Regions from separate parts of the Guptibacillus sedimenti genome, predicted to be linked through region 3. Evidence: riboswitches for the same ligand, from Rfam matches in the RefSeq annotation. Region 3 holds a riboswitch; each other region holds the start of a gene.
What was found. A riboswitch is a leader RNA that binds a small molecule or an ion and turns the genes downstream of it on or off. The one in region 3 is predicted to bind S-adenosylmethionine.
Positions count from the first base shown of each region.

Region 1: it holds a riboswitch for S-adenosylmethionine, as region 3 does, so the genes downstream of both, mmuP (S-methylmethionine permease) here and PQ578_RS10360 (hypothetical protein) in region 3, are expected to answer to the same signal.
Region 2: it holds a riboswitch for S-adenosylmethionine, as region 3 does, so the genes downstream of both, PQ578_RS08045 (sulfite oxidase-like oxidoreductase) here and PQ578_RS10360 (hypothetical protein) in region 3, are expected to answer to the same signal.

Region 1 covers NZ_JAQQWV010000001.1:30,111-36,063, reverse strand. The annotation lists gene mmuM (homocysteine S-methyltransferase) at 1-697, opposite strand, end outside; gene mmuP (S-methylmethionine permease) at 672-2,075, opposite strand; SAM riboswitch class I at 2,158-2,260, opposite strand; gene PQ578_RS00135 (hypothetical protein) at 2,326-2,472, opposite strand; gene PQ578_RS00130 (SGNH/GDSL hydrolase family protein) at 2,602-3,834, opposite strand; gene PQ578_RS00125 (GNAT family N-acetyltransferase) at 4,126-5,301, opposite strand; gene PQ578_RS00120 (hypothetical protein) at 5,294-5,893, opposite strand.
Region 2 covers NZ_JAQQWV010000001.1:1,619,803-1,625,755, forward strand. The annotation lists gene PQ578_RS08020 (3-hydroxybutyrate dehydrogenase) at 1-45, shown strand, start outside; gene PQ578_RS08025 (LysE family translocator) at 104-727, opposite strand; gene PQ578_RS08030 (GNAT family N-acetyltransferase) at 1,267-1,830, shown strand; gene PQ578_RS08035 (GNAT family N-acetyltransferase) at 1,972-2,403, shown strand; gene PQ578_RS08040 (GNAT family N-acetyltransferase) at 2,598-3,062, shown strand; SAM riboswitch class I at 3,145-3,243, shown strand; gene PQ578_RS08045 (sulfite oxidase-like oxidoreductase) at 3,325-3,987, shown strand; gene PQ578_RS08050 (copper amine oxidase) at 4,249-5,598, shown strand; gene PQ578_RS08055 (ABC transporter substrate-binding protein) at 5,875-5,953, shown strand, end outside.
Region 3 covers NZ_JAQQWV010000002.1:400,709-406,661, forward strand. The annotation lists gene PQ578_RS10350 (hypothetical protein) at 1-168, shown strand, start outside; gene PQ578_RS10355 (DUF456 domain-containing protein) at 178-1,293, shown strand; SAM riboswitch class I at 1,433-1,535, shown strand; gene PQ578_RS10360 (hypothetical protein) at 1,635-1,958, shown strand; gene PQ578_RS10365 (DNA/RNA non-specific endonuclease) at 2,240-3,178, shown strand; gene PQ578_RS10370 (hypothetical protein) at 3,572-3,886, shown strand; gene PQ578_RS10375 (HNH endonuclease) at 3,883-5,715, shown strand; gene PQ578_RS10380 (SMI1/KNR4 family protein) at 5,712-5,953, shown strand, end outside.

The DNA of each region.
Region 1 (5,953 bases), on a different contig from region 3:
CACAGTTAATGCCGATTGCCGCAATCTGGTCATTTTCCTTAAAATATTGAGAAGATGCTTTTAAAGACGTTCCATCGCTCATTTCTTCCTCATTTTGAAGAGTGAAAGAAAGCCAGGCATAAGTGGATGGAAAATCTTGTAATAGGGAACCTAAAACTTTCGCTTCTTGAAAAGACGGAATGGTTTCAAACGCCAAAACATCCGCACCTGCCTCAATCAATGCTTCTATTCTTGGACGATGAAACGCGGTAAGCACCTCATCGCTAACATTGTAATCGCCCCGATACTCGGAGCCATCAGCTAAGTAGGCTCCATAAGGTCCAACGGAAGCTGCGATAAAAGGTTTTGGGCGATTCAACTTCCCCTCTTGCTCCCAGAAATCATCCCGTGCCTGGCGCGCAAGAAAAACAGTTTTCTTTATTAGCTCCACTGCCTCTCCTTCACCTAAACCACGAGCTGTTAATCCTTCCATTGTAGCTTGATAACTTGATGTTATTGCACAGTCTGCACCTGCACGGAAATAATCTAGGTGAACCTGATAGATAAGCTCTGGATTTTCAAGCAAAACGCGCGCAGACCAAAGTGGGTCATTTAAGTTACACCCATATTTTTCGAGCTCTGTCGCAAGGGCTCCGTCCAATATCACCAAATTAAAATCTTCTAAAATTGCCTTAATAGGATTTTGATTCTGCCACATTGCTTATTCCCCTTTTCTTTACTCGTTTTGTTAAATAGTAACTTCCATAACATAGTGCAATAAACGGTATCCCACAGTACAATGCCACTCGCTGTGTCGGATCAAAAGCAATGCCAATCAAGGAAGCCAGACATAACACGAAAGCTAGAATCGGAACGATTGGATAGAATGGCGTTCGATAGCCGAGGTCTTTAATTGATCTGCCGCCTTTTACATATTTCTTTCTAAAAAGAAATTGTGACGCACTAATACTCATCCAGACAATGACAACAGCAAGCCCAGAAATAGAGACAAGCACCACATAAACGGTATCTGGCGCAATGATGCTTGAAAGTAGTGCTAGTGCTCCACCTAACATGCTTAAAATCACAGCATTAAGAGGGACACCATTTTTGTTGAGCCTAGCAAAAATAGGAGAAATCATTTGCTTGTCTGAAAGTGACCAGAGCATTCTCGACGAAGCATATAACCCTGAATTTGCAGCGGATAAAATAGCGGTAAGGATAACAAAATTCATCAAATCAGCTGCGTAAGGAACACCAATTCTTTCAAGTACTGCAACAAATGGACTTTCTAGAACGCCAGCTTCTGATGCTGGTAGAAGTGCTGATAATATAAAGATTGAACCGACAAAAAATAGAATCAGTCTAATTAACGTGGTTCGTATTGCTTTTGGAATGGTTTGAGCAGGATTTTCTGTTTCTCCAGCTGCAATTCCAATGAGTTCAGTTCCTGAGAAAGCAAAATTCACTGCCAGCATCGTCATTAAAATAGCAAATGCACCATTCGGAAATATGCCTTCATCTGTAAAGTTAGCGAATAAGGACTCGTTCCCTCCAGATTCCATTGGAATAAATCCTACGATCGCTGCTGCACCTAAGATAATGAACAACACGATAGCCAGAACTTTTACAAGAGCAAACCAGAATTCGCTCTCAGCAAAAAATTTCACTGTTAGAACATTTAAAATAAAAATTATAGCAGCAAACAATCCACTCCAGATCCACACGCTAACGAATGGAAACCACCTTTGCATGAGCATACCAGCAGCTGTAAACTCTGAACCTAGCGCAACTGTCCAAGTTAGCCAGTACAACCAGGCAACTGTATAACCGGTTCCTCCGCCAATGTATTGAGCCGCATAGCTATGAAAGGCACCTGTCTCAGGCATATGAACCGCTAGCTCTCCCAAACACAGCATAACCAGGTAAACAACAAGTGCACCTACCAGATAAGAAAGGATCGTCCCAATAGGGCCAGCTTGTTGGATCGTATATCCAGAACTTAAAAACAATCCCGTACCGATGACCCCTCCAAGTGAAAGCATCACCACATGTCTTGACTTCATTTCCCTTTGAAAACCTTGTTTGCTTTCCATGTTACTTCTCCTTACTTTTCCATCCAGAAAAACAAAAAACGCACTCAAAATGAGTGCGTAACTGACAAAATAAAACCGAAGGCTCTCATCTATCAGGTTTATCACCCGCTGGAGTTAGCACAGTATCCTATGGACCTGTTGCTGAGGTTTCAAAGGGCCAGTCCCTCCACCTCTCTGGATAAGAAAATATATTTTTACAAAAGTATCAAGTCAGACAAGATTTGTCAAGACGTTACGATAAAAGCACCTATCAAATATCTCTTTTCCATTGACGACTTCCCTGCATTTGTCTTTGGACAATTGTTTTCATACCATCACGTTTCTTTACTTTAGAAAATCGCGTCATCGCTTCCCTCATATCTTTCCCAGCTTGCTTTAAAATGTACTCATTTTCCATTCCCTTTCCCTCCTCCTAAAAAAAGATGGCTCCCCCTAAGAAAGTGGAAGCCATACCATGATGTTAGAACGTATATTCGGTTGATAACTCAATTTTAGCGAACGTTTGTTCTTTTTGCAAGGCTTACTTTTATTTAAATATCGAAAAATCTACCGCTTCTGCCATCTTTTTATACCCTTCGTCATTCGGATGCAAATGATCCCCAGAATCATACTTCGAGAGAAACTTTTCTGGCTCATCTGGATCCCTCAATGCTTTATCAAAATCAATGACCGCATCAAATTCTCCGCTCGTTCGAATCCACTCGTTCACTTCCTGACGCGTCTTTTCTCCCTCTTTTGTAAACATACTAGAATCTTTATAAGGAGTTAACGTACCTCCATAAATGGGAAGACCCTTTTCGTGAGTTGCTTTAATGATTTTTTTCATTCGATCAATGATTTTCTTTGAATCATATTCAGGATAGTGTCTTAAATCATTAATGCCCTCATGTAGGATAACACCTTTGATCCCTTCTTGACTTAGCACATCTCGTTGTAATCTTGCAAATGCATTTTGACCTTTTCCTTCTTCACTATTAATTAAATGGTTAGCAGAAATTCCTGCATTTAATACAGACATTCTCACGTCAGCGTCTTTCGCATTCATTCGATTAGCAAGATAATCAGGCCAACGGCGGTTTGCGTTTAACGTGGAATAGTTGCCATTTGCAATTGAGCTTCCCATTACAACGACAGATCCTTCTACAGATTCGTCAGGCACAACCTCTAAACGGTCTAGCCAGAACCATGCTTCTTCTTTTGAGGTATATGCAGAGCCCTTTTCATCTCCGGTATGGTTCCCTTTTTCAGTCATATAGACTGTTTGATTTGAACGCTGATGCCACGTTGTTGGGCCTGTTTCACGATCTACATACAAACTAACCGTTATATTTTGATCGGCGTTTACCGGAAAATCAATTGGATCACTATACTGTGTTTCTCCTTGAGGAATCGTTACGGCTTCTTTTCCATCAAAGGTAATCAACTTGTCCGTCTCCTTATCAATACTTGCACCTTCCTTGGATATCGCAACTCTCACTTCTTTCATAGATAAAGGAAGTGAACCAAATTCATTGGATAATCGAATTCGCATTTTCTCCCCTTCCATATGCGGACGAAGAATTAATCGGATTGTTTGATCCATAAATCCCTCATGAGAATTTCCATCTTTAGCTGGGGCCTGCATGCTTGCTGTCCATGAACCTACCCATTCACTCTTATTGGCTGCATCCTTCATAGAAGAAGGCCATCCTTTCGCGCTTACTATACTTAATAATCCAGCTATAAGAATCAGTACGAATAATGTTACGATACGTGTCATTGTTTACTCGCCTCTCGTTTACAGTTTCATTCAACCTCTATTAGTTATCCTTACAAAAGGCTTCGTCCATCATAACTAGCCTCAGTTGGTCTTAATCTTTCTGTCTCTAAATTGTTAATAAACAGAATACCCCTATTTGGATGGATTGATGCTCTATGTAACCGAACGTAAAGAAATTGCAAACGAAAGAACAATAGATAAAATATCTCTGAAATATAAGCACCTCTAGCACTTTTGTTATTATACGAACAAAACCCCTAATCTCACATGTGAGATTAGGGGTTTTTTGAGTTAAAAGAAGTCCATGAAATTTGTTTTCTTTGCGGAACATATGCTTTGCAATCGCGCAACTTCTTCCTTTGATCCTTCTAATAAACCAGCTTCATAAAGAAAGAAAGGCTCCTGGTATCCAGTCAATACAGAAGTCAGCGTATTAATGGTACATCGAAGGCCTCGTTTTGGTGGATGAGCACACGCTGCATTCGCCTTATCTCCCTTAAATACCCTAATTCCTTCAGCATCTATCAGGTAGCTTCCATTGTTCCATTCTGCCTGATCATCCGTAATATGGAGAAAGAGAGTCTCACCTGACTTTAACGTAAACGGATATTCCCTAAGAAAATTCTGGACATCAACAATGCGTGCCATAAAGTACGGCTCGACCGTTGTTTTCACTTTAGGATTGGCTAATAAAAAAGTGAGCTGGTCGTTTTCATTTGTTAGAATCGTAGCGTGATCAACCATAGAATCGTGCTGACAGAGATAATTCCACAATCCTCTTCTTGCTTCCCCATCTAAACAAACCATTTCTTCAACCTCTAACGTTCGATTCTCTATTTTGTAATAAATGTATCCTGTTATATCCCCCTCTTCATTTGTATAAGTAGCAAAACGAAAACCTTTCGAATAAACACGTTCCTTCCACCAATTTTCCGTTCGAACGAGCATGGCATTAAAGCGAATCGCAAACGCTTCGTAAACAGGATTCAGAACTTCATAGACGTCATCAAGTTCAACACGTCTTACTTTTCCACTTACAGCAAGAAGAGGCTTAAGATCCTGCGCTTGCAACTCTATCTTCTTCCAGTTATTCAAAACTTCATACCCAAATTTTCGATAAAAGGAAATTTGAAATGGATGGAGAAAGGAAATTGTTTGGCCCTTTTGTTTCATTTCAAAAAGCCCATTTCGGAGTAGGCGTGCAACTCTCCCCCCTCTTCTATGTTCGGGATAGGTTGCGACTGATGCAACGCCGCCCATCTTCATTTTCTTTCCTGCAAACCATGTTTCAAAGTCGATTAGATGGAGTTTCGCAGCGAGTTCATCCTCTTCGAAATCGCCCCATATTTCATGCTCGCTATATCCTTTGATTTTGTCATCTAACTCTTCTTTAGGCACTGTATATTGAAACGCATATTCTGAAAGTCGTACAGCATCGATTACTTCGTTTTTTTCTAATTTACGCATGTTTCCGCTCCTTACTGTTTTTAGTAATGACAAGAGATAATGGGCCGATAATTGGAAGCAACCCGATCCACCCCGCTACCCCATCTCGATCTCTTAAAGCAACGATTGAAAGCCCGGTTAATATAAGAAAATCAATGGTCATCACATGAACAAAATTTGATTCCAGAAAAGCTTTTTGGTAAATAGTCGCCTCTCCGAAAAAAAGCCCATATACCATTAAACCGAAAGCTAGTCCGATTAGAACAATAGACAGACCTCTCGATTGAAGAAATCCCCTCACCTTATTTGGTGTTCGATTCGAACGTTCTTTATTTTTATTTAAAATAAAGTAGGGAAGCAAACTAAAAGCACCTAACACAAAAGAGCCTACAACAAATGGCCAGGCTGGAACTGATCCACTATCGTTCCGTAGAAGAAGAATAGCAAATACCGCTGGAAAAACGCCAAGTAAGGAAAACATAGCAAGTAAACCTGCGTCTGGATCATTCATCGTTAGGAGATCTGAGAGATAAGAACCATTGCCATCCGGTGCTAGAAAAACAGAATATAAAATTAATCCAAGCCATATAATAAGGAATGAAACCCTGCTCATCGTCAACCCTACTTTCTCATTCATCTTCTTAAATCATAAAGTGATTGCAAAAAAACCTCA
Region 2 (5,953 bases), on a different contig from region 3:
ACTGGCCAAGCTCTTCTTATTGATGGTGGGTATACAGCTCAATAACGTTCATTAGTAGATCGAAAATGTTAAGCAGCGCCTCTCTTTTTGGAGGCGCTGCTTTTTAGTTTTTACTGAAGGCAATTTGGATACCAATAAAAGCGAGCAGCACTGCTTTCGTGAGATTAAATCTTCTTAACAACGTTAAATTCCCAGTAATATAGCTTGCTAGTTTTCCAGAATAAACACTAATCAGACTAAAAATAATAAGTGCTTGAACAATGAACACCAAACCTAATAAAAACATCTGAAAAGTGGGAGAGCCAGCTTGATGGTCAATAAACTGTGGTAGGAGAGCAAGGAAGAACAAAGAAACTTTTGGATTTAAAACATTCATTACAATGCCTTTCTTATATAGAGAAAAATAAGTTCGAGATGGTTGATTCTGAAGCATTGACGATTCGTTTCGCTCTTTAAAAGCTTCACAAGCCATGTACAGTAAATAAGCAGCCCCGATTAATTTCACGATAGTAAAGGCAAATGAAGATTGATAAAGAATCGCGGATATTCCGACAGCTGCAGCTGAAATATGCACGAGAAGCCCTGAACAAAGCCCTAGGGAGGTAGCGATACCTGCTTTTTTATTTTGAGTGATACTTTGAGCTAACACAAATAAATTATCAGGACCTGGCATGATTGTTAAGAGAACGGCAGCTCCTAAAAATGATAAAATGAGTGGAACATCCAACACAAATTCTCCTTTCAACGGCATCTAATTATTAGTATATAGGAGGTGGGAAAATGTATAAAGACTCGTTTGAAAGAGCAGCCACCTAATATTCGAAATTTAGACCACTCTATCTGAAGGGAGAAAACTCTAGAAGATTGGCAAATTTCTTTCCGAGACGTTGTTACTTCATGATATGGAAAAAAGAGACATGCCGGAACTTCTACATATGATCACCCCTTGCGAAGCCACAAGGAGGTGATCCGACATTCGCGCTTTCAATCAGAATCGTATAAATGACACCCTGCGATGTATAAATAGAGTCTATCATCGGACATCATTACTCCTTATCCTATGGTCTTAAATAATTCCTGCAAGGACATTCTCATAAGTATAGAGCGGAGGAAAGACAAACATTAGCTAAAATCAGTACTTCAGGAGAATTTCTAGATCGACGAAAAACAAAGATAAAGATTAGAAGAAAAGGGTATCTTTCTTGACAGATTTCTCATTAATGGTATAATTCTGACATCTTTTAGAGTTTTTGGAGGACTTTTTTCATGCAGCCGATTCTACTTGATTTTCCTAATGAATTTTACACGGATCGTTTACATATACGTTATCCGTTGCCAGGTGATGGCAAAGCAGTGCATAAGTCGATTGATGCCTCGTTAAGCGAACTTAAGCCATATATGCCGTTTGCGCATAATGGTCAGTCAGAAGCCGATGTTGAAGCGAATATTCGAGAATCTCACGCAGCTTTCTTAAAAAGAGAAGACTTACGGCTGCTGCTCTTCCATAAACAATCTGGTATGTTCATTGGCTCTTCTGGTTTGCATCGCATTGACTGGAATGTTCGTAAGTTTGAAATCGGTTACTGGATTGATTCCAACTATAGTGGAGAGGGATATATGACGGAGGCTGTTCAGGGAATTGTTAGATTTGCGATTCGAGAACTTCGTGCGAAAAGAATTGAAATCCGTTGCAATGCGGAAAATTGGAAAAGTCGAAAGGTAGCAGAACGATGTTTCTTTCAGCTTGAGGCAATTTTAAAAAATAATAGTCAATCAGTAGATAGGAGTCAGTTAATCGATACCTATGTTTATGCCATAACGACCGAGTAGAATTTCACCTATGCTAGAGCTAGTGGTGTAATGATGATTTGATCGTTTGGATAATAAAGGAATCAATTAATAAGAAGGAACTAGATTCTGTTATCAAGAAGTAACGATTAACGAGAGATTTTGGCGATGGAGGGGAATAGTGTGATCGAACGAGCGACAATCGAAGAAAGAGATTTTATTTTGTCGAATTCCATTCAATCTGTTAACGAAGGAACGACAAATCCAGGGATCGTAAAAGAAGAGAAAGCACTTGAAATTGTATCTTCCATACTTGATCGAGGTGGTTACCACCTCATTTATCGTGATAAAGGGGAAATTGCTGGTTGGGTACTACTTGGAGAAAACACGGATTACTTTACAGAAAGCAAACATGGTTTCATTTACGATGTATTTGTTTTTCCGAAGTTTCGTGGAAAGGGGTACTCTAAGCGGCTTGTGCAAGCGAGTATTGAAAATTTCAAAGAACAGGGATATGAGGAGATTCGTTTGAATGTGTATTCCTCTAACTTCGCAAAATACATTTATAAAGACATTGGTTTTCGAGAACTTCAAACGATCATGGTTTATAAATAGTTGGCCACGTTCTTTTCATTTATTAAAAGAATGTGAAAAACAACTCATAATCAATCAGCATTCCCCTGGGACTTGCTACACTGTTTTTACAGGAACTTCCCCGGTTCCTGTCCCCCTTAAAATATAAAGTGTGAGCCCCATGCATTTCCCGGCATGGGGCTTTTCCTATGAGTACAAAGAAGGAGAGGGAAAGAATGAACTATATTTTTAAACAAATGAGTGACCAAGATGTAGCGAGAGTCATTTCGTGGGAATACACCGGTGATTACTCATTTTATAATATGGATGAGGATCCTGAAGATTTGTATGAGTTTCGAGAAGAGGCAGCTAATAATCCACATTACTGGAGCGTTTATCGCCAGGACCAGCTTATAGGTTTTTTTAGTTACGTTCTTAAATCAGATAACCAAGTTGAAATCGGACTTGGGATGAGTCCAGGTTTGGTAGGGAATGGTCATGGATATGAGTATTTAAAAGCTGGCATAGAAAAAGCGATTGAATTGTATAGACCATCATCACTCGTTATGTCTGTTGCAGATTTCAATGAGAGGGCAATTAAAGTCTATCAAAGAGCAGGGTTTCAAAAAATTGATTCTTTTGAACAACATACAAATGGAGGGGTTTACCCTTTTATTAAGATGCAGAAAGAACTAGATTAGCAGATGGGAGATCACCCCCTCTAGAAAAGAATTGCAATTTATGGAGGATACCGATAGAATGAATCACAATTACATGTTTTTTTCCTTATCGAGAGAGGCGGAGGGACTGGCCCTTTGATGCCCGGCAACCTGATAAACAAGGTGCTAATTCCAGCAGAGCTTTAGCTCTGGAAGATGAGGGAGAGCTCTGTTAAAGACTGAACTCTTCCTATATTGGAAGAGTTTTTTTGTTACATATGAAAAAATGGAAGGTGTGAAGTCTATGAAGAAAGCGGATCGTATTCGGAAAATGAAAGTACCTAAAGCAAACGAAAAGTATGGAGATCGTCTCCCTCCAGGACAGGTATTAACGGAAAGATTCCCTATTCTCCATGAAGGGGATGTACCAACTTATGATATGACAACGTGGGACTTAAAGGTGTTTGGAAACGTAGCGAGTGAATTCTCTCTTTCCTATGATGAACTGCTTGCATTACCACAGAAAAAGGTGACATGTGACATACACTGTGTTACCCGATGGTCTCGCTTTGATAATACGTTTGAAGGCGTGTTGATGAAGGATTTTATAAAAGAACTCGATATTAAGCCTGAGTCGAATCATGTCATGCTTCATGGAGACCATAATTACACGACAAATATTCACCTTACCGATTTATTAGATGATCATGTTATGCTTGCTCACTCGATCGACGGAGAGCAGTTAACAGCGAAACACGGATGGCCGTTACGTCTAGTCGTTCCACACCTTTATTTTTGGAAAAGTATTAAGTGGATAAGAGGGATTGAATTTATTGAGGCGGACTCACCTGGTTTTTGGGAACAAAATGGTTTTCATAATCATGCTGATCCATTTAAAGAAGAACGTTTTTCAGGTGAGGATTTAGGTATACCTGAAGACGAATGGGAGAAAAAGGATTTCGACTAAATTATTAAAAACCAATGAATACTAGATAATGAGCTTTGCTGTATTTCTACTTTTTTAAAAAATATAATAAACTAAAAAAACAGCAAACCCCGGTGTAAAGGGGGTTTGCTGTTTTTTTTACATCGAATAAAATAGAAATCACAAAAAATATAAAAAAAGAATGATCCAAACTGATCTTCTCTCCGTTAGCTAAGTGTAAATCAAAAATTAAGGGGAGTGGATTTGAAAATGAATACGAACAAGAATATGAAAAAGAAAGTGATTGACTGGAAAAAAGGGCTTCTAATTGTTCCACTTAGTTTTTCGCTTCTAATACCAACTGCAGGAGCATTCGCTGCTGATCACGAGAAGCAAATGGACAAGCCAACAGTTGAAACCCCAGGAGCTGATCTTCGTGCGGATCTTGGTCATTTACTTAGTGAGCATGCTTATCTTGCAGTTGAAACAATGAGGAAAGGTGCTGAAGGATCTGCCGATTTTGAAGCTTCAGCCGGAGCCTTAAGTGAAAATACAGAAGATCTTACAGCTGCGATTACATCTGTTTACGGTGAAGAAGCTGGTGCTGAATTTAATGAAATCTGGAGTAATCATATCGGATTCTTTGTTGATTACGTGAAAGCAACAGGGAATGAAGATGAAGATGCAAAACAAAAAGCACTAGATAGCTTAGATGGCTATAAAGAAGATTTCTCCATGTTCCTTGAAAATGCAACTGGTGAACGTCTAGAAGCCGATACGTTATCCGAAGGACTTCAGGCCCACATTAATCAATTAATAGGCGCATTCGATAGCTATGTAGCTGGAGATTATGAAATGGCTTATGAGAAAGAACGTGAGGCTATTGCACACATGCAAATGGTTGCTAAAGGATTCTCTGGAGCTATTACTGACCAGTTTCCGGATAAATTCGAAAATACAAAAGCCGTAACGCCAGCATCGGATCTTCGTGCAACACTAGGTCACCTTTTATCTGAGCATGCTGGGCTTGCTATGATGACGATGCAAAACGGTATTGACGGATCTGAAGACTTCGATGCTTCTGCTGCTGCATTAAGTGAGAATACGGATGATCTCGCAGCTGCTATTACTTCCGTCTATGGTGAGGAAGCAGGAAATCAATTTAAAGAAATGTGGTCTGGACATATCGGTAACTTTGTTGAGTACGTTCAAGCAACAGGAGCTGAAGATGAAGAAGCAAAAGAAGCAGCGATGAAAGCATTAGAAAACTATCGAGCTGATTTCTCAAGCTTCCTTGAAACAGCTACTGAAGGAAGACTAGAAGCGGGTGCATTATCTGAAGGACTTCAAATGCACGTTACCCAGCTAATTTCTGCTTTTGATAACTATACGATGGAAGATTATGATGCTGCTTATGATTCTGTTCGTGAAGCTTACGCACATATGTATATGCCGGCAAAAGGTTTATCAGGAGCTTTTGTAGATCAATTCCCGGATAAATTCTCTATGGAAGCAATGCCTACAGACATGCCGAAAACAGGTATGGGTGGAACTGCTGAACAGCAAATGCCAATCGAATGGATTGTTGCAGCGATTCTTGCAACAATGGCAGCAACCGGTCTGATTGTTCGTAGAAAGATGCAAAATAGTTAAGGTAAATAAATGATCGGGTAGCCTAACATACCCACTAGAAAAGCAATAGCCATTTGGCTATTGCTTTTCTTCTTGGATCGTAAGATAAACCTAGAAATCTTATTTTAAATGAAGTGGTATTACTAATGTTTAAGGTGTAAGGAGCGTTACAGCATCATGTTTTTGAAAAGGGTATAATAATAGGGGAAAATAGATGATTGATGCGTATATAGCACAATCAAGTTCGTCAAATGTGTCTTTCAGTTGCTAGGATAGTTTATACAAGGGGGAAACGAGATGAAGCGAAAGGTTACATTCATCATTGCAACGCTACTTTTTATTGTTGCATGTGGGAATAGTGAAACCAATGAAACGG
Region 3 (5,953 bases):
TCAAATTCACAAGACAACGGTGAAAGAAAATCAACAGAAAATTTAAGGACGATTCCAAAGACTCGTCAAAAAAAGGATGAATCAAAAGGGTTAATTAGAGAAAATACCTTTATGAAAATTGGTATTACTAGTTCAATAGTAATTTCTATAATTGCTCTAGTAGTTTGAGGTGAGAAAATGAAATCTTATTCTTTACTTAATTCTTTAAAAGAAATTCCAAAAGTTGAATTAACTAAGCGCTATAAAAAAAATCATGAGATGATTTCTTTACTAGATTCTTTGAAGAATAAAGATGTTATAGTGCAATCAACAATTTACTCATCGATCATAGGCTATCAGATACTTGAAACAAGAAATATACCGGATGATTTATTTGATGCATATGCTTCCCAATACCCAAAAATGTTTAGTAGTGGAACGTCCTTATACGACAAGTATATAGAGACGATGGATAGTGGAGAATATTCTGTCCTGGGTCTGGTAAATGCAATTAAAGGTAAATTTTTTGAGTATCATGTTAAAGATGAGTTATCCATCCGTTATCCAGATTTTGATTTTTCGATATCACCTCTTGCAAACCAACCATTATGGGATATAAAAGGTGTTAACTCTAAAACAAATGAGGAAGTTTTTATTCAGGTAAAAATGATGACTTCAGAAAATTCGTACGATCTAACAAATACTATGCTAGAGAACCCAAACATTTATTATGCCACAAGCTCCGAGATTAGGGAAAAAATTCTTCATCAAAAACCTGAATTAGAAGAGCAATTCATACCGATAGAAGTTTCTAATTACGAGTTTACAATTGGTGTTAAAGATGGATTAGAAACTTTGAAAGAAAACATGGGAATTGATGTTCCAGATGAAGTTTTTGCTTTAGCCCCATATTCGACAGAGATCGTTTTAGGTGTGAGATTGTTATATGATCTGGCTTTAGTGAATAGAGATTTTAGACGTATAAAAACAACAGAAAAGGCACGTTTGGCAGCAGTAAAGGTTTTAATACTTTTTTCAAGGTTTGGTGTAAATACTATTCTAGGAATCGCAGGTTCTTCACTTGGAACAGTTATAACACCGGGAATAGGGACGGCAATAGGAGGAGTTAGTGGTGTAATAGTAGGCTCTATGATAAACAAGAAAATTGCCCCATATTCTCTGGAATTAGCCTACAAGCTGTTATACATTGACGAAGAAGATATGTTTTATTATAAAAATATAGATAAAGTTCATGATTTAGCCTACGAATATAGAAACGAAAGATTGTCATTACAAAGTATAAACCTAGTGTAGAGTTTGAATCTTATGCCCGCGATATTATTATAAGGTTAGAAATTATTTCGAACTTCAAGATGCAAATAAAATCGTGGCCTTTTAAGTATTTTATTTTGATACTTCTTGGATTATTAAATATACTTATACCAACTAAATAAGGTTATCAAGAGTGAACGAGAGTACGGGCTCTTTGACTTCACAGCAACCTGCCAGGCGGTAAGGTGCTCCAACCTGCAAAGCATGGCTTTGAATGATAACGCACGGATAGCGGAGGCTCTTTGTTGCATTCATTTGCAATGAAGGGCCTTTTATGTTTATTTGTTGAATACCTTGTTTATAACACTAAGGGGGATGAGTTTGTGAATGTTAATCGATTTGCACGAAGCGTCATGGCGAAAAGTTATGATGGGGAAAGTTTTTTATTACACGTGGCAGAAGTCATGGAGCGTCAGCTGAAGGAGTGGGACGCAGCGTATGAAGTGGTCGTTATGAAGCTGATTGACTATGAAGTCGTGATTAAAAAGGAAAATCGTTCTTATGAACTGTTGCTTACTGAGAAAGACTTGCTTTTGCTACAACAGACATCACCTTATGCACTGGATCGTTATTTGTGGCAGGCATTCGAGAAGCAGGGGCTTCCGATTGTGAGAGGGAATGGGGATTATATTGAAAGTATGATATGAGTCAATGTTAATAGAAGATGATTTTGCCAATTCATTTTGATGATTCGAAATCGTGGATGTTTGGGGAATAGATTTGGAAGCTTTTAAGCATAAGCTGTAAAACTATTTTTTGAAATGAATCGTGTATTCTTTCTGAATGCTTTTGAAGTTATTTATTGTGGTAAAATTAAACTATTAAAGTAATGGATAATAAAAGTGGTAGAAGAAATATGGATCTTGTTTTACTTTTTCTTTTGATTTTTTAACATTACGAAATTTCCCTATTATAGGAGCGTTCTAATATGAAAACGAAAATGAACTATTTCATCTTATTTTTAACGATCATTTTTATAGTTGGTTGTACCAACTTAGAAGAGGCATCCAATAAAAATGCAGAAACAGATACACAAGAAGTAGGTACAGTTGAAACAAATGAAAATAGTGAAAAAGAAGAAACGAACACTGCGGTTGCTGATGAACCAGTAGAAGAGGAAACACCAGACCCAACAGATGATGAACAGTTCGCAGGATACGAACTTATTGAAGTGGATGGTGGAGATTTGTCTGGACATCGAGAACCTAACGTCGTTGTTGATATTGGTTACGGTGACCGTGAATATTGGGCATTTACGAATGAATACGGACAATTAATACGTGTCGTTGCTGACGAAATCATTCTACAAGATGATCGTAACGAACCTGTATTATCGTCTGGACGGTACTATTCTGATGAGGCCAAGGTTCCGGGCGTCGAAAGTGACGTGTTAGACGAAGGACATATTATTGCTGATTCTCTAGGAGGGGTATCGAATGCTTATAACATTACCCCACAAGAGAGTACACTTAACCGACATGGTGATCAAGCTTATATGGAAGACGCGATCCGTAGCGCAGGTGAAGCTACTGATTTCGAAGCCATTATCACCTATTCGGATACAGAAAAGCAGATACCTTCAAGTTATGAGTACACGTATACGTTGAACGGAAATGAGATCGTTGATACATTTGATAATGTGAACCCTGATGAAGTTAACGCATCGCTCGGCTTAACTGAGAGTGAGCCTGACGATTCAACTCCTTCAGACACAGAGGGTGATATTTCTAGTATTGATACAAACGGGAATGGGCAAGTGACGATTAAAGAAGCAGAGGCAGCAGGTTATAGTATGCCGATCATGAGTGATCATTGGTTATATCCTTATATGCGTGATAATGATAATGACGGTATGGTAGGTGAATAAGAGTCTACGCTTCGCCGGGACGGTTCTCGCATCGCCGGGACGGTTCTTATGATGCGATATTTCGAAAAAAGGTAGAGGAGTATTAATTATTAGTATAATTGATGCTCCTTTTATTTTGGAGATGGAATCGTTAGAACCGTCCCGACGATTCTCTAAACAGCATAAGAGGTTCATAGAAATAGTCCTTTTCTCTTGGTAGAAAAGGACTATTTTTGTGGAATGCGTCGAAAGACATAGAAAAGAAGGGAAAGAGAGGGTATTCTAAGTTTAGAAATTAATGGAAGAAATGAGAGCTGGCATTTCTTGCTCGACAATACAGCGGCTATACCTAACTAGACGTACACATAGACTTCATTTGTGGTGAAACGAGGTTTGGTCGAAAAGGAGGTTGCGGTGCTAAACGAACTAGAAGAATTTAAACGTTATTTAGAGCGTATGAAGTATCGGGCAGAAGCCGAGGCGTTGGAAGCGTATCTAGGAAAGGTAAGGGAAGCTAGATTTGATATCGATGATAGTAAACGAGTCTTTGATCACCATCATTCGACTTACTCGTCGAATTGGAACGGCGAGGCGCGCGAAGCTTATGAAACCCTTATCGGAGAACTGGAACACGCAACTCAAAGTGTGTATGCGGTTCATGAGGAACTGACCTCTGCGATTAACGAAGAAATCGACCGACTTCTTCAGAAAGCGGAGGGCTTGAAGTGACGAGAATAGCGATAAAATCAGAACAATTAGATCAGCTGGCAAGCGGCATCCAAGATGCCGAGCGAAAAGCAGATGAAGCAATCAGCGATTTTAAATGGAACTATCAATCTCTTCTAATGAACATCACGGGCGCGAACACCGGTAAAATTGATGCCCTTCAAGCGGAGTTACAATATGAAATGCGCAAATACCGGGACAAGCTCCATGACCTGCAGGCGGCAGTGAAATTAACTGAGAGAAAAATGACGGAAGAAGATCACTCGCTTTCGGCAAAGTTTGGCCTTATGGCATTAAAATTCAGTGGTTTAAACAAGCTGTTTCAGAATTATGATCCTATCACGGGAGAAGCATTAAGCTGGAGTGAACGTCTCTTTGGGAAAAATCCACTGACGGCTTCATATGATGGCGCATTTGGAGAGATGTTTCCGTACCTCCAATATGCCCTGAACCCACAGGTCATCCAGAGTAGGATGAAGCAAACGTATGAAAGTGTCGTCCTCGATCCTTTATCAAAAACGACGACTTATCTAGACGAGGTACGCCAGGATGTGTCACATAGTGTAGTCAGGTACTCAAGCTATGTGGATCGCTGGTGGGGTGAGACGCAACAGAAGGTTGATGAAGCGCGGAACACGGCGCGGAGCTTTTTAGGTGATGTGGTAAAAGGTGTGCAAGTTGGAAGCGGGAATGCAGTGGAAGATATGATTGAGGGATTTAAGGATCTTAACGCATTAGGTGAAAAAGCATTCGGACCGAACCTTGCTGTATATCGCGATGAGGAAGATCTCCCTGAATTACTATTTAAAAGCTTAGAAACGATAAACTTCTATAAGAACATCTTTGGTGATCCAAAAGGCAATGTCCAGAAGGTGTTGGATGTACCGAAATACATGTGGCAAGGATTTAAAGAAGCCTGGGATCGAGACTTTGTGAACGGCGACGCCGAAAGTCGAACGGAATTCATTACTTACGGTCTAACATCATTAGGAATTGGAGCCATAGGAGATAAAGGTCTCGGCAAAATCGGAACAACCGCAAAAACGATTGACGATGTTGCGGATGCAGCGAAGAATGTTAAGGTTGAAGGGAAGGGTGCTCAACCGGCGTTAGCTGGAGCTGGGGCAGCTTCGGTTTCTAAAAGTGGCGCTCCTTATAATGCTTTAAATGATCCGGTATCGCGGATTAAGACTGAGATTGATCGGGTTTATGGTGGGAAGGGTACGGTTAAAACCGGACCTAGATCAGAAATTGATGAGGTAATTAAAAACGACTACGATAAGGATGGAAATATTGTTAATAGATCAATTGTACCTAAAGGCTTTAATAGTGTTGAAGACTTTTTAACAAAAGTAGATGATACTACTATAAAGGAATTTGGGTATGATAGTATTGAAGAATTAAAAGCAGTAGTAGGGCATGTTGATGAATACTTAAATGCTTCACCCAAAAATAATATATTAAACAAAGCATTGGCGGGAGGTAAACATCCCAAAGGTGTAGATTATGATCTATTAGGATTTCCAATATTTAAGGAAGATCATTTAAAGTTTACATTAAAATTAGACCAAGAATATTATGTTATGAAAGATACTACTCAATTTAAAGAATGTACAAAAATTTTAAAAGATGCTATTGAGAATGGAGAAGTTTCAAAGGAGCTTTTTTCAGCAGAGCAGCTTGATCAGATTAAAAAGGAAAGAGCTAAAATTAAGGGGTTAACTTGGCATCACCATCAAGTTCAAGGAAAGATGCAATTGGTGCTAAAAGATATTCATGGTTCAGTGAACCACCTTGGTGGTAATAAACTCTGGGGAGACGGTATAAGATGAATGAAGAACTAGAATGGGAGTATGCTGATACAGTAGTATCAGAAACTAAAGTTAAAGAAGTGGGGTTGCAATTAGGATTCCAATTACCACATGATTATATTGAATGTGTGAAGCAATTTGGAGGAGCAAGTGTATTTCCTGAAGAATTTAATGTTGAAGGTGTAGAACGGTGCTTTGGTAGTTTGTTTAGTTTTGATGAAAATAGTAGTGAGCATATTATTAAAAATTACAACATATA